One region of the Breznakia sp. PFB1-19 genome, then DNA from elsewhere that is predicted to be linked to it. Evidence: predicted binding sites of a transcription regulator. Region 1 holds the regulator's gene; each other region holds the start of a gene.
What was found. The regulator Rex, encoded in region 1, represses fermentation and respiration genes when NADH is low (regulators of the CRP and FNR family bind a similar motif). The targets are predictions, from matches to a motif close to GTGAANNNNTTCAC.
Positions count from the first base shown of each region.

Region 2: a site for Rex is predicted at 1,481-1,494, ahead of M2098_RS08505 (phosphoglycerate kinase). Genes of this name have one in related genera too.
Region 3: a site for Rex is predicted at 3,293-3,306, ahead of gap (type I glyceraldehyde-3-phosphate dehydrogenase). Genes of this name have one in related genera too.

Region 1 is NZ_JARXXJ010000044.1:311-5,432, reverse strand. It holds gene M2098_RS11370 (hypothetical protein) at 1-2,952, shown strand, start outside; gene M2098_RS11365 (redox-sensing transcriptional repressor Rex) at 3,230-3,862, shown strand; gene asnS (asparagine--tRNA ligase) at 3,865-5,122, shown strand, end outside.
Region 2 is NZ_JARXXJ010000017.1:22,110-27,231, reverse strand. It holds gene M2098_RS08515 (desulfoferrodoxin family protein) at 188-553, shown strand; gene M2098_RS08510 (hypothetical protein) at 591-1,424, opposite strand; gene M2098_RS08505 (phosphoglycerate kinase) at 1,558-2,736, shown strand; gene tpiA (triose-phosphate isomerase) at 2,746-3,492, shown strand; gene M2098_RS08495 (ABC transporter ATP-binding protein) at 3,606-4,496, shown strand; gene M2098_RS08490 (ABC transporter permease subunit) at 4,483-5,122, shown strand, end outside.
Region 3 is NZ_JARXXJ010000004.1:26,023-31,144, forward strand. It holds gene M2098_RS03170 (pyridoxamine 5'-phosphate oxidase family protein) at 198-677, opposite strand; gene M2098_RS03175 (radical SAM protein) at 761-1,624, shown strand; gene M2098_RS03180 (DUF4279 domain-containing protein) at 1,680-2,096, shown strand; gene gap (type I glyceraldehyde-3-phosphate dehydrogenase) at 2,189-3,205, opposite strand; gene agaV (PTS N-acetylgalactosamine transporter subunit IIB) at 3,595-4,071, opposite strand; gene M2098_RS03195 (PTS system mannose/fructose/sorbose family transporter subunit IID) at 4,281-5,122, opposite strand, start outside.

The DNA of each region.
Region 1 (5,122 bases):
GGCTATTTTAAACCAGAAAATATAAGTGAAGAAACAAAGGGATTATTTAAAATCTATTGTAAAAAAAGAGTAATAGATAAAAAAGATTTGGGATTACCACAGGGTCCACTGTTCTCGGCATTTTTATCATCTTTATATACTAAAGACTCATATAAGCAAATTCAGAATAAATTAAAAGAGAAAGGATTTTTGAATTCTGAGATCTTCTCATATGTTGACGATGGACGAATTTTTCTTCGTGAAAACGTTGGTGTTGATGAAATAAAAGAGATTGTTGATTCTGTGTATTCAGAGATTAATGAAGCTGATTATAATAATAAAAAAATATGCACAAACGAATCAAAGTGTTCTCTTTTATATACAGAAGATAAGAGTTGTGCAAGTATATTAAGATATCTATCAAGTGATATTTCTTTAGTAAATGCATCAATTAATGCAAACCAAGAAATAGATGAAGCATTATTCAATGCAATAACTGCAAGACATGAAAACTATGAATTTCAAATACAGAAATTGTTAAATAGCAGTAAACTAGGTATAAACAAAGAAGACGAAGAAAACAAAATAAAAAAAGAGTATTCAACATATTCGAAGAGAAAAGCTTCATTTTTAACGAGAAAAATAGCATATGATAAGAAATTTTATTTGTTAGTTGATCAAATTTTTGATATTGATTGGATTAGTAATGTGGAAAACAAATCCACGAAAAGTTTAAATACAGATATTACTGATATCAATTTTTACTATTGCGTAATGAATTTATTAAAATACTGCCACAATTGTCAAGAAAAATATAGTTACTTATTAACGAGAGTTGTTGAATATCTAAATACATATAAAAAAGCGTGTGAGAACATCAATGTGTTAACTTACTACTATTTATGTTTATTAAAATGTATACAAAGTTTTGACGCAACTGATGAATCAAAGAAATGGTATATTGAAATAAGAGATATATTTGAGCAAAATGATTTAATAAAAAAATATTTAAACTCAAGTGCAAAATTGTCATGGATAAAAATATATTCAGAATGTGAAATGATTTTTGATTATAAAGACACTAATGATTTTGAAGTTGAAGCACTGCAACATTACAACTCTTTTCCTTTGAAGTTACTTGAGTTAAGGGATGATATATTTTTCGCGGAAAGTGTACAATTTAATATAACTGAAGACTCCGAAATAGAACTTAATGGAAATTATTGGATTTCTGAATGTAAAAAGTACTATAAGATTTTGGTATGTCGTGCGAATAAACAAGTCGATATTTCAAAGAAAAATGATTTGGGAAATATGCAAAACCTTAACGATGCATATATATCTAAGATAGATAATCTAAAGATAATTAATACTTTATTGGCATTTTGGGAAAGTGAGTTAGAAAATAATGATTTAGTTAATCCTTCTTTTATTAATTTCGATAATGTCTTTTTTAAAAAGGATGAAAAGAATAATGATAAGGATACAGAGTTGATTATATTCAATGTATATCCAAGTGAGTATAATGAATTAGAAATAAAAATTGAATCAAGTGAGTACAAGAAGTTGTTTACATCTTTTTTCATGGAACTCTTCAAATTAGATGACACAATTTTGATAAAGCGAAATGGAACACCGCTTGAATTTTGGGAATATAGAATTATGGCGTATCTAAACTATAGAAGTTTTGATTTGAATGCTTTTTTTAATATGGTAAGTGAAATGCTTGATGAATGTGATTATTTTTGTGGTGAGGTAGACTTTAATTATGATAAAGTTAGAAAGTTGATTGACTTAGAACTAGGTTCAAGCAATGATAAGGATATTATTTTACAACTTCACTATTACCTCGAAAACATTTGGAAAAATGGATCTAAGGATTTAACATTTTTCACTTTACATAATCAAGAGCATTCTTTGGAATTAGTTCAAAACTATTCGCTTATGAATGAAAAGTTATTAGGTTATTTAAACTTGAATAAAGATGAGAAATTTATACTTTTTGCTGCATGCTATCTACATGATGTTGGGATGTTGAATGGAGTTACAAGCAATGAAAAAGTTGATCAAAATAATGGAGTTATTGCAACATTATATGGAAAAATTAATGAAATGCTTTCCAAAATGCAAGACAAAAACTCAAACAAGAAGTTTGAAGGATTCTTATATGATATTTATTCAATAACGGATCTAGTTAGCAGTACCTTGGAAGGGAAGGTACGAAATGATCATCCAAAAACAAGTAAAAAAATGATTGAAAAAAATGATTTTCTTCCATTAAGTGGACATGAGAGAAGTTTAATAGCAAGAGTTTCTGAAAATCATGCATACAAAGCTTCAAAAATATTTGGACAAGAAGATTATCATGTTTTTAGAGGACGAAGAATCGATGTAAGAAAAATATCGTTTTGGTTAAGGTTACTCGACTTATCTGATATAACGAAAAAACGTGTTAGTCATGAGGTGTTCGCACAGTATTTTGATCGACTGGGCCCAATTTCTACTTTTCATTGGATTAAGCATTTTTGTGTAAATGATATAGAATTCAGTGTTTCTCAAGATAAAATGGGAGAAAAGGGAGAAGAAAACACGCACTTCAAAATTAGTGTGATATTTAATTATTTACCTGCTAAAGATACGGTCTTTTATGATAAGAGCAATTGCTATATATTTATAAAAGATAATGAAGAAGCACCGTATTATAGAGAAAAAGAGAAATGTAGTGATGAGAATAAATGTCCGAAGTGCAATTTAAGATGTTTATTTCTGAACGAATTTAAGTACTTTGATGAGGAAGTTGTTTTCTTGAACAAGTATTTAGAAAAAAATGATATTAATTTAGATTTTAGCCTTGAATATGTATATGACAAAAATAAAAACAGTATAGTAAACTCAAAAAGTTTTTCCCACAGAAAAATGGGAAGAAAAACAGTTGATGATTATATTAAGCAATATTTTGATGAAGTTATATAAGAATAGAGTAGGTGATTCTTGAACGTATTACTAACTCGTGAACAAACTCACAAAATTGACAAGTTACCCATTCAAGTGTAGGATTTATACAGGTTAACAGAGAGGGTTAATCATACGATAACAAGAGGCGTTTATTCGCCTTTTGTTGTATTTGTAGATATGTGAAAAGAAGTGCATAAATACATATCATTTTATATGTTCATTAGAATCACTTGTGACGAAAATTAATTATTTCACAAGTAGCACTTATGTGTTACAATACACATGGGTGATAAACATGGAAAGTAGAAAAGTACCTAAGGCAACCTTACAAAGATATCCGGTATATCTTAAAGCGCTTAGACGATTGAAGAAATATGGAAATGAGAGAATCATGTCTAAAGATTTAAGTGCTTTAACAGGAATTGAGTCAACGACGATTCGTCGTGATTTTTCTTTATTGGGGAATTTAGGAAAGCAAGGGTATGGGTATGATATTGATACCTTAATCGAAATATTTAATGAACAATTAGGTGTGGATTTTGATGAGAAGATTATTTTAGTAGGAGCAGGGAACTTAGGACGCGCATTACTAAAATACAACAATTGGGACCACGTTGTTGGAGAGATTGCGGTTGCATTTGATAGCAATCCAGATCGACAAGGAACACGTTTTGGTGTACCTGTTTATCCAATCGATGAATTGGAAAAAGAAATGCCAGAAGGATGTCGTATTGCAATTCTTGCCATTAGTGATAATGTGCAACAAACTGTGGACCGACTTATAGCAAACGGTATTCGTGGAATCGTTGATTTCACGCATAAATATATACAAGTTCCAGACTACGTATCCGTAAAAGTAGTCGATGTTGTAAGTAGTATACAAGAACTTGTATTTGAAACAAACGCGAAAGATAAAAAAGGAGAGTAACGATGTTTGAATTTATTACCATTAGAGAACTCTATGAGATGATGCTAACAGGCTCAACCATGGAAATCGATTCATTAGAGTATGTAGAATTAGAAGGATGGATCCGTACCAACCGTGATAATGGAAAAGTAGGATTTATTGAGATGAATGATGGTAGTTACTTCCGAAATTGTCAGTTAGTATACAAAGGTGACATCAAAGGATATGATGCCATTACAAAATATGGTACAGGTAGTGCCATTCGTGTTATGGGAAAACTGAAAGCAACACCAGAAGGTAAACAACCATTTGAAGTAGAAGTAAAAGAAATGGAATTACTAGGTGCTTGTGATCCAAGTTATCCATTACAAAAGAAGCGTCATTCATTTGAATATATGCGTGAAATTGCGCATTTACGTCCTAGAGCAAATACGTTCTATGCAATTTTCCGTCTACGTAGTGTCTTAAGTATGGCAATTCACGAATTCTTCCAAAACCAAGGATTCGTATATGTACATACACCAATCATTACGGGTAATGATGGAGAAGGTGCAGGAGAAATGTTTACTGCAACTACTAGAGATGATGCAAACTATGAAGAAGACTTCTTTGGTAAAGAAGCATTCTTAACTGTAACTGGACAATTACACGTAGAAGCATTTGCTATGGCTTTTAGAGATGTGTATACATTTGGACCTGCATTTAGAGCAGAAAATTCAAACACATCAAGACATGCAAGTGAGTTCTGGATGATTGAACCAGAAATCGCATTTGCAGATTTAGATGATGACATGGATTTAATTGAAGATATGATTAAATTCTGTATTGACTATGTATTAGAAAATGCACCAGAAGAAATGAACTTCTTTAACACGATGATTGATAAAGATGCAATCAACCGTATTACCAAAGTACGTGATTCTCAGTTCAAACGTATGACATATACAGAAGCTGTTGAAATATTAGAAAAAGCAGATGTTAAATTTGACAACAAAGTATTCTGGGGGATGGACTTAAACAGTGAACACGAACGTTACATTTGTGAGCAAGTTGTAGATGGTCCTGTATTCTTAACAGATTATCCAAAAGATATCAAAGCATTCTATATGCGTGTCAACGATGACAACAAAACAGTTGCTGCGTGTGATTTATTAGTACCAGGAGTTGGAGAACTTGTTGGTGGGTCACAACGTGAAGAGCGTTATGACGTATTAGAAGCGCGTATGAAAGAAATGAACATGGAAACTGAACACTTACAATGGTACATGGATTTACGCCGCT
Region 2 (5,122 bases), on a different contig from region 1:
AAAGAAAGGGTACTTGACAGAAACGTCGAGTGTCCTTTTAGAAATATTTATAATGCATGTTTACAGCAATCATCTATTGCATTAACTTTGACATCTAACAAGACGATTTTTCACAAGCACTTTAGATGCAACAAAAGATATATAATGCTATCCTTTATATATAGATAAATAAATATAGGAGGAAGATATGCAATTTGTTAAATGTGAAGGTTGCGATTCAATCGTAGCTGTATTATCTGAAGGAAATGTTTGTGCAGGTAAGGAAAATGAAGTATTAGTACCTAATACATCAGATGGGGCTGGTGAAAAACACGTTCCATATATTGTTTCAAATGATGGAGACGTATTAAAAGTACAAATCGGTGAAGTTGAACACCCAATGGTTGATGTTCACTGGATCGAAATGATCGTTGTAGAAACAAAAGATGGAATGATGATGAAACGTTTACACCCAGGTGATAAAGCATATGCAGAATTCAACATCAAAGGTGAAGAAGTTGTTGCTGTATATGAATACTGTAACATCCACGGACTTTGGAAATTAGAAATGTAATATAAAAGAGGCGGTTTCACACTGCCTCTTTGTCTATCTATTGGTTAATTTTACTGATTTCTACATCAAGAACTTCCACTTGGAAGTTTGAATATAAATCATCGTAGTATTCCACATGTTTTAGTTGATCATGGTGATCCACAATGAATACTGCTTTGACAAGGTTTTCAATTTCGTAAATATACGTACCTGTATATCTTGCAAAATTACGTAATTTAAAGTCGGATAGCAACTCGAAACCTTTGAGTTGTTTTTCTCTAGCAAGACGCAATTGTGTATACACGGGTTCATTTGTGATGAGATAAAACTTCACATCTGGATATTTTTCGAGTAGAACTTCTAAGCGTTTGGCATCTTTGATCATTGCATTATCTTCAAGTGAAGGTAGTGTAATGTATACTTTTGGTTCACGAATATCATGTAAATCAAGCACTTCTTCCAGCGGATTCATAATTTCAATACTTGGAAATACAAAACCTGTTTCTAAAGGTTCCAGATTTCGAGTGTAAAATACCTCAGTTGTTTTTAGTGTCACATCTTTATGTTGACGTTGTTTGCTTTCCTTTGGTTTTTGCACTGGAGCTTGTTTTTGTGGCTGTGGTTTACGGTTTTGTTTTTGCTGTGGCTTTTGATTTGTATGATTGGATCTACGTTGTTGTGGATTGACATTTGATTTGCTTAATTTCGTTCCATTGCTACGACTATGTTTTGGTTTAGTCTTTACTGGTTGTTCTTGTTTTGTAGGCTGTTGTACCTTTTTTTCAGGTTTAGCAGTACTTGTTTGTTTCTTTTTATCTGTATGATATTTCTTATTTTTATTATAAGATTTTTGATTCTTGTTTGACTTTTGTGTAGTCTCTTTCTTTTCCATGAATACGTCTCCTGTTAATGTTATTATTATACACTAAAATAGACGATGTTTGAAATGTGAATAAATTCGCAAAGCACTTTAATTACAAAAAACAAAGTGATATAATAAACACGTTACGAAATAGGAGGCTATTATGGCAAAAAGAACTGTTAAAGATTTAGATGTAGCTGGAAAGCGCGTCATTTGTCGTTGTGATTTCAACGTTCCTAGAAAAGATGGAGTAATCACTGATGACAACCGAATTGTACAAGCATTACCTACAATTCAATACCTAATTGATAATAAAGCGAAAGTTATCTTAATGTCTCACTTAGGAAAAATTAAAACTGAAGAAGACAAAGCAAAAAACTCATTAGAAGTTGTTGCTGCTGACTTAGCAAAAAAATTGCCTGGAGTTAATGTTACATTCTGTCCAGTAACTCGTGGTGCAGAATTAGAAGATATGGTTGCTAACTTAAAAGATGGTGACGTATTACTTATGCAAAACACTCGTTACGAAGCAGGAGAAACAAAAAATGATCCTGAATTGTCTAAATACTGGGCAAGCTTAGGAGACTTATTTGTTGAAAACGCATTTGGTTCTGTTCACCGTGCACATGCTTCAACAGTAGGAATCCCTTCAATTTTACCAAACGCATTAGGATTCTTAGTAGAAAAAGAAGTAGATATGCTTGGTAAAGCAGTAGATAACCCAGTTCACCCATTTGTTGCTATCATTGGGGGAGCAAAAGTATCTGATAAAATCATGGTAGTTGAAAACTTACTTAAAAAAGCTGACAAAGTTATTGTTGGTGGAGGTATGGCTTACACATTCCTTAAAGCACAAGGAATTGAAGTTGGTAACTCATTAGTAGAAGAAGATAAAATTGAATTAGCCAAAGAATACTTAGCAAAAGCTGGAGACAAACTTGTATTACCTGTTGACAGTGTATGTGCTGACAAATTTGCTGCTGATGCAAACACACAAGTAATCGAAGGAAATATTCCTGAAGGATGGATGGGACTAGATATTGGACCTAAATCAATCGCATTATTTGAAGAAACACTTAAAGGTGCAAAAACAGTTGTTTGGAATGGACCTATGGGTGTATTCGAAATGGAACCATTTGCTAAAGGAACTTTAGCAGTATGTACAGCAATCTCTGAACTTCCAGGGGCTACTACTGTTATTGGTGGTGGTGATAGTGCTGCTGCTGCAATCCAATTAGGATTTGCTGACAAATTCTCTCACATCTCAACAGGTGGAGGGGCATCATTAGAATACATGGAAGGAAAAGAATTACCTGGTATTGCGGTAATTTCTGATAAATAAGGAGATATCATGGCTAGAAAACCTATTATTGTTGGAAACTGGAAAATGAACAAAACAATCGCGGAAGCAACTGCTTTTATTCAAGCATGTGATGCTAACGCACACGATGGAGCAGACTTTGGAGTTGCTACATCATTCTTAGCTTTAAACGAAGCTAACAAACTTGCAAAAAACTTAATTGTTGCTGCGGAAAACTGTCACTTTGAAGATAATGGTGCATTCACTGGAGAAGTAAGTGTTCCAATGTTAAAAGAAATCGGTATTACGCACTGTATCATCGGACACTCTGAAAGAAGAGAAATGTTCGGAGATACTGATGAAACAGTAAACAAAAAAGCGAAAAAATTAATCGACAACGATATGACACCAATCTTATGTATCGGTGAAACTGAAGCACAATACGATGCTGGAGAAACAGAAAAAGTGATCCGTGAACAATTAACTGGATCATTAGCAAATCTTTGCGCAAACTGTGTATCTAACATGGTTATCGCTTACGAACCAATCTGGGCAATCGGAACTGGTAAATCAGCAACGAAAGAAGATGCACAAAACTGTTGTGCAATCGTACGTGACCAAGTTAAAGTTATGTACGGAGATGAAGCAGCTGAAAAAGTACGTATTCAATACGGTGGATCTGTAAAACCAGAAAACATTGTTGAATACATGGCTTGTCCTGATATTGATGGTGCATTAATTGGTGGAGCTTCTTTAAAAGAAGATTCATTCAATGACATCATGTCAAAAGTAAAATAGTTATATTACTTAGAAACGTCTGGGGTATCCTGGACGTTTTTTTGCGTGTCATTATTTTTTTGTGTATGATTATAGATAAGTAAGTGTGTCAATTTCGAAAAGAGGAAGAATGTATGAATGTATTAGAAGTAAAAGAATTACACAAAAAATATGGGAGTCGTGATATTTTACATGATGTCAACTTCCATGTAGCTCTTCATGAAATTGTAGGGTTTGTTGGTCCAAATGGAACAGGAAAAAGTACGACAATGAAATGTATTGCAGGTTTAACAGAGTTTCATCAAGGACAAATTTTGATTCATGGACATGATATTCAAAAAGATCGAATTGCTGCATTAAGTGAGCAATCTTCATTTATCGAAGGTCCCGCACTATATCCTGAACTGAGTGGAAAAGATAATATTAAATTATTTGCTTCACTTCGTGGCGTGAGTAAAGAACGCGTACAAGAAATGATTGACATGACAAAACTAGGAAAACACATCAATCGAAAGGTTGGTCAATACTCAATGGGGATGAAGCAACGTGTGGCACTTGCAATCGCACTAATGAGTAAACCTAAACTTATTATGTTAGATGAACCAACGAATGGGCTAGATCCTTCAGGCATTTTAGATTTATTAAGTATGGTAAAAGAAATTGCCCAAACAGAAGAGGTTGGCTTTCTTTTTTCATGTCACACACTATCAGATATTGAGAAAATTGCCGATCGTGTCATCTTTATTAAAGATGGATCAATGGTAGATGCATCAACTTATGAGCAATCACAAAAGATTTCATATCAAGTAAAAGTAAGTAAGAAAGCACATGAAGTGTTTACGCAGTTAGGTCTAAATTATCAATATCACGATTTATTTCAAGCATATACAGTGGAGATTAAAGATATAACTCTTGATACTTTATTACGTGCACTTCAAGATGCGCAAATTGAAATACTAGAAATTACGAAGATTGAACAAAGTGTTGAAACGATGTATAAGGATATTTATCATGAAGAGAGCTAATATCTTTGCCTATGAATTTCGTAAGTTTGCGGCAAGTAAACGGATAATTGCACTGTTTTTAGCGATTCTTTGTTTATTTGGTTACAATATGATGCAAGCCAATCAACAGACAAAGGAATATGATCGACAGTTACTGTTAGATTTACGCCCGTATCGAACAAGTGTTGCGAATTTATCTGATTCTGCTATTGCAACAATTATTGATATGGAACAAATGTTCAAAGTAGAAGGAATTGATCCATTATTGTGGCATCAAGATGAAGAGTATGCAAAGGTAAAGGAAACCTATGATAAATATAATGATGCATATTTTGTGTTAGAAGAAGAGTTTCAAATGGTGTTTGTCCCGTTGATGTATGACTATGAACCAACTCGTTACAGTGAAAAAGAACGTTGGGTAGATACTCGTTTAAAAACCAATGCACTGAAACAAGAACTATTTGAAGAAGGTAGTGTAGGTACATTAGATCGCGTCCAAACAGAGTTGAAAGCTCAAGGGTATTTTTATCAATATTTAAAGGATCATCAAATGACAGAATACGATAGTCCAAATGAAATAAATGGTGCAAACTTTTTAGTGAATATGTTTAAAGGATATAGTTTATTTATTATCTTTTGCTTGTTTG
Region 3 (5,122 bases), on a different contig from region 1:
ATATCAATGACTAGTTTTACTTTTTCAAGATGATTCTCTGGTGGGTTCATCTTGAATACAAATAGATTAATATATCCTTGTAATATAACTATTATTCACTAAAGTAAATACTTTTGGTTAATTTCTAACCGCCTTAATTGCATTTATTTTAGCAACACTGTGCAAATAGGGATTATTATTTTTTATCATTTCCCGGGTTATAATGCAGGTCGACGTTTTCCTTTCATCTCAGTAACGGTTAGTTTAAATACTCTTGTAAAAGAAACAACCTTTTCATTGATTGGAAAATCTGGTTCACGATAATGATCTAGAATAATTTGTAGTCCTTTCATTTTCTTATCGAAATCTGTATCATCGATAATTTCTATTTTCCCAGTTCCTACTACACTTTCATATGCCATTGTGCAGTTACCGTGTTCATGATCATACATCAACTCATGCTTTCCATCCATTTCAAACCCTACATTTGGATTTGCTTGCATCAGTTCATATTTTCTACCTTCCAAAGCACCATGAAAATATAAAACAAGTTGGCCACCTTCCTCAGTAAAACCAAAGTTAAATGGCAGTATATATGGATACTCTTCATCAAAGAATGCAACTCGACATACATCACTATTTTTTATTACTTGTAATACTTCATTTCGATCTTTAATCTCTCTATTTGCTTTTCGCATCTTGCACCTCATTTTTCTATATTATAATACACTGCTTGTCATTCTAACATCCCCCTTGTTATAAATCGTGCTACTATAGATATATGAACATTCAAATCATTCAAGCGAAAAGTGCATTACATAAATTGAAGCCAGGACGGCTTCCTTTTCCTTATGACTTAAATATTTATCGAGGATGCATGCATAAGTGTATATATTGTTATGCACTCTACTCGCACAAATACATGGAATCTGATGATTATTATGAAACCATCTTTGTAAAAGAAAATATTGCTGAAGTTTTGGATAAAGAACTATCCAAGATCAAAGAAAAAGGCACTATTAACTTAGGTGGTGTATGCGACAGCTATCAACCACTTGAAAAGAAATTTGAATTGATGCGCGACGTATTAGCCGTTTTAATCAAACATAAGTGGCCTACAAATATTTCAACGAAGTCTGCACTCATCTTACGTGATTTAGATTTGTGGAAACAGTTATCAGAAGTTGCATCAGTTAATATTGCATTTACTGTGACAACAACAAATGATGATATTGCAAAACAGATAGAAAGCGGTGCAAGTAGTTCAACAAGTCGATTAGAAGCAGCATCTATAATAAAAAAAGAAACCAGTGCGACTGTTGGTATTCACTTAATGCCAATCATTCCATACATTACAGATCACAAAGAAAGTTTGCACACATTGTATAAATTTGCTTATGATCATGACTTTGACTATATTATGCCAGGGATGATGTATTTGCGTGGACAAACACGTAAAGTATTTTTCCAGAATATTCGCCAAACCCATCCACATCTTTATGATAAACTCAATCGTATGTATCAAGATAGAGAGTATAAAAACGAATACCGCACCCATCTCTACAAATACATTGGACAACTACAAAAACAATATCCACTCACTTATGCTGCAAAGAACACACATAAACAAGAAAAACTATTTTAATCATTAACGAATAACAATTATGATATTCACATATATACAATAGAAAGGTGACTACATGAAAGAAACAAACCAATGTTATACATATTTTTCAATTTGCGGAGATTTTAACCCAGATACGATCACAGATATATTACAATTAGAACCAAGCAAAAGAAGAGATAGAAATGAACTCCGAAAAGATGGTCATCCTTTTGGATTTTCATTATGGGAGTATGGTCGCGTTAATGAATACAACATTAACAATGAAGATCAATTGCTCACAACTATTAAAGATTTAATCCCCAAAACTGATATACTAAAAGAAATTCATGAAAAGTATGACGTTACTCTCTACTTAGAAATCGTTCCCATTCTTTACCCTGATGAAATTACACCATCATTCACCTTAGGAAAAGAAATCATAGATTTTTGCCATATTACTGGTACTTGTATTGATATGGATTTATACATTAACGAGAAAGATAAAATATAAAACACAAGCCGGATAAATATAACCGGCTTTTTCTATACACTTTTCAGTTTACTTAAGCAAGAAAAAAGCCCACCTAAGTGAGCTTTCTGAAATTATTTGCTTAATTCAGCGAAGTATTTAATTGTTCTTACCATTTGGCTAGTGTAAGAGTTTTCGTTGTCATACCAAGCAACTGTTTGAACTTGTGTAGTTCCGTTATCCATTGGGATAACCATTGTTTGTGTAGCATCGAAGATTGATCCGAAAGTAGATCCTACGATGTCTGAAGATACAAGTTGGTCTTCAGTGTATCCGAATGAATCGTTAGCTGCTGCTTTCATAGCTGCGTTGATTGAATCAACTGTAACGTCTCCATCAACTACTGATACTAAGATTGTACTTGATCCAGTTGGAACTGGAACACGTTGTGCTGAACCGATTAATTTTCCGTTTAATTCAGGAATTACTAATCCGATTGCTTTTGCAGCTCCTGTTGAGTTAGGAACAATGTTTACTGCTGCTGCACGAGCACGACGTAAGTCACCTTTACGGTGAGGTCCATCTAATAACATTTGGTCTCCAGTGTAAGCGTGAATTGTTGACATAATTCCAGCTTTAATTGAAGCAAGTTTGTTTAATGTGTCTGCCATTGGAGCAAGACAGTTAGTTGTACATGAAGCAGCTGAGATAATTGTGTCTTCTGCTGTTAATACACCTTCGTTAACTCCGAATACTACTGTTGGTAAGTCGTTTCCAGCTGGTGCTGAAATAACAACTTTTTTAGCTCCTGCAGTAATGTGAGCTTCTGCTTTAGCTTTTGAAGTGTAGAATCCAGTACATTCTAATACTACGTCTACATCTAAATCACCCCAAGGTAATTTTGAAGCGTCAGCTTCTGCGTAAATTTTAATTTCTTTTCCGTCAACTGTGATTGAACCTTCACCAGCTTCTACTTTACTAGCTAATGCGTAAGTTCCTTGTGCTGAGTCATATTTTAATAAATGCGCTAACATTTTAGGATCTGTTAAATCGTTAATTGCTACGACTTCATATCCTTCTGCACCAAACATTTGTCTGAATGCTAGACGTCCAATACGTCCAAAACCATTAATTGCAACTTTTACTGCCATGTTAAAAGTCCTCCTTCGTTTTACCTAACCATTATATGATTAACAAATGTTAATGTCAATTAACATCACCCGAAAAATTCAACTTTTGTGAAAATTTTAACTTTCGCGGAATCATGCATGAAATAAAGGTTTATGTAATACATCACACAAATTTATTATAGACAATTTTTTTATTTATTAATGTACATGACTTCTCACTTTGACATTCAATTCACATGCACCTTTAGATATATCCTCTAGTTACTTCTTTGCATCTAATTACTGTGAACTTATCATCCTTATTCATTCATACACAACAATTAATGCAGGTAGCTCAAAAATGTCTTTTACATCCTTATATATATAAACTAGCAAACGATTTTGACCGTTTGCTAGTTTTTTATTATTTATTATTTGAATAATTTATCGATATCTTCTGCTGCGATATCAGGCACACGTCTAATCTCTAATTCTACGCCTAATTCTTGCATCTTTTTAAATGCTTCTACATCTGCATCATCAACTGCTACAGAAGTGGCAACCTGACGTTTTCCATCAGCCATATGCATATTTCCAATATTCACCTTTTTAATTGGAACTCCACCTTCAACAAGTTTTAATACATCTTGAGGTGTTTCACAGATAATTGCAATTTTTTGTGCATCACTTGCACGATCGATAATATCGATTGTTTTTTGAATGGTAAAGTACCGTGTTTGTGCATATGCTGGTGCTGCCATATTCATCAACCCTTGACGAAACTCATCTCCAGCTACTGCATCATTTGCGACCAATAACAAGTTAGCTCCTACTACACCAGTCCACTGTGTTGCAACTTGTCCGTGAATCAAGCGATTATCGATTCTTGTTAGTACTATATTTGGCATAATTTATTTCCTCCTTGGTAGCCTCTCTCTATTTACTACCTTTTCTTCTAGTATACGCTACTTCCAAAGTTTTGCACATTTTTTAATCTATTTTTTGAATATCTATTTGGCACATTCACTACAATGAAAAATACTAGCATATCTACGTAAAACAACAAAAAGTGCCGTATGAACGACACTTTCCTTAGAACAGAGAGAGTTCCAATATTTTAGTTATGCCAAGGTACGTCGATAAGTGTTTGATAGTCACCTGACCAAATACCAACAGCACATCCTACAATACCGATTACTAATAGTAATGCGATACATTTAACAGCACTCCAGTTTTTCTTTTTAATCAAGAAGAAACACATTAAAGTTAATGCTAATGGAATTAATGCTGGTAAGATACCATTTAATAGTGCTTGAATATCGATATAGTTAGCAACTTCAGCACCAGTTTCATCAATTATTGTACCATTTGGAATCATCATTCCTAATGATGTTGCTCCGTAGTTACAAGTTAATGCACCAACTACGAATACTCCAAGCATAGATGCAGCACGAGTAAATTCTTTTGCATTTTTTGTTAATGTAGTAACTGCTTTTGTTCCTAAAGAATAAGACCAGTTCATTAACCAGAAACGTAATCCCATTTGTACTCCGAAAGTAATTACAAAGTATAAGATAGGTCCAACAAGACTTCCATCGATTGCCATGTTAGCTGTAATACCAGCTGTAATTGGAACTAATGTAAACCAGAATAATGCATCCCCGATTCCACCTAATGGTCCCATTGCTGCAACACGTACTGAACGGATTGTAGCAATATCAGCTTTTTGTTGTTCTAATGATAGAACGATACCCATAACGAATGTTACTAAGAATGGGTGAGTGTTAAAGAACTCAAGGTTGTGTTCCATTGAAGCACTTAAGTCTTCTTTATCAGTGTGGATTTTTTCCAATCCTGGAAGAATACCCCATAACCAACCTGCAGCTTGCATTCTTTCATAGTTGAATGAAGCTTGAAGATTTAGAGAACGCCAAACCATTTTGTTCATCGTTTTTTTGT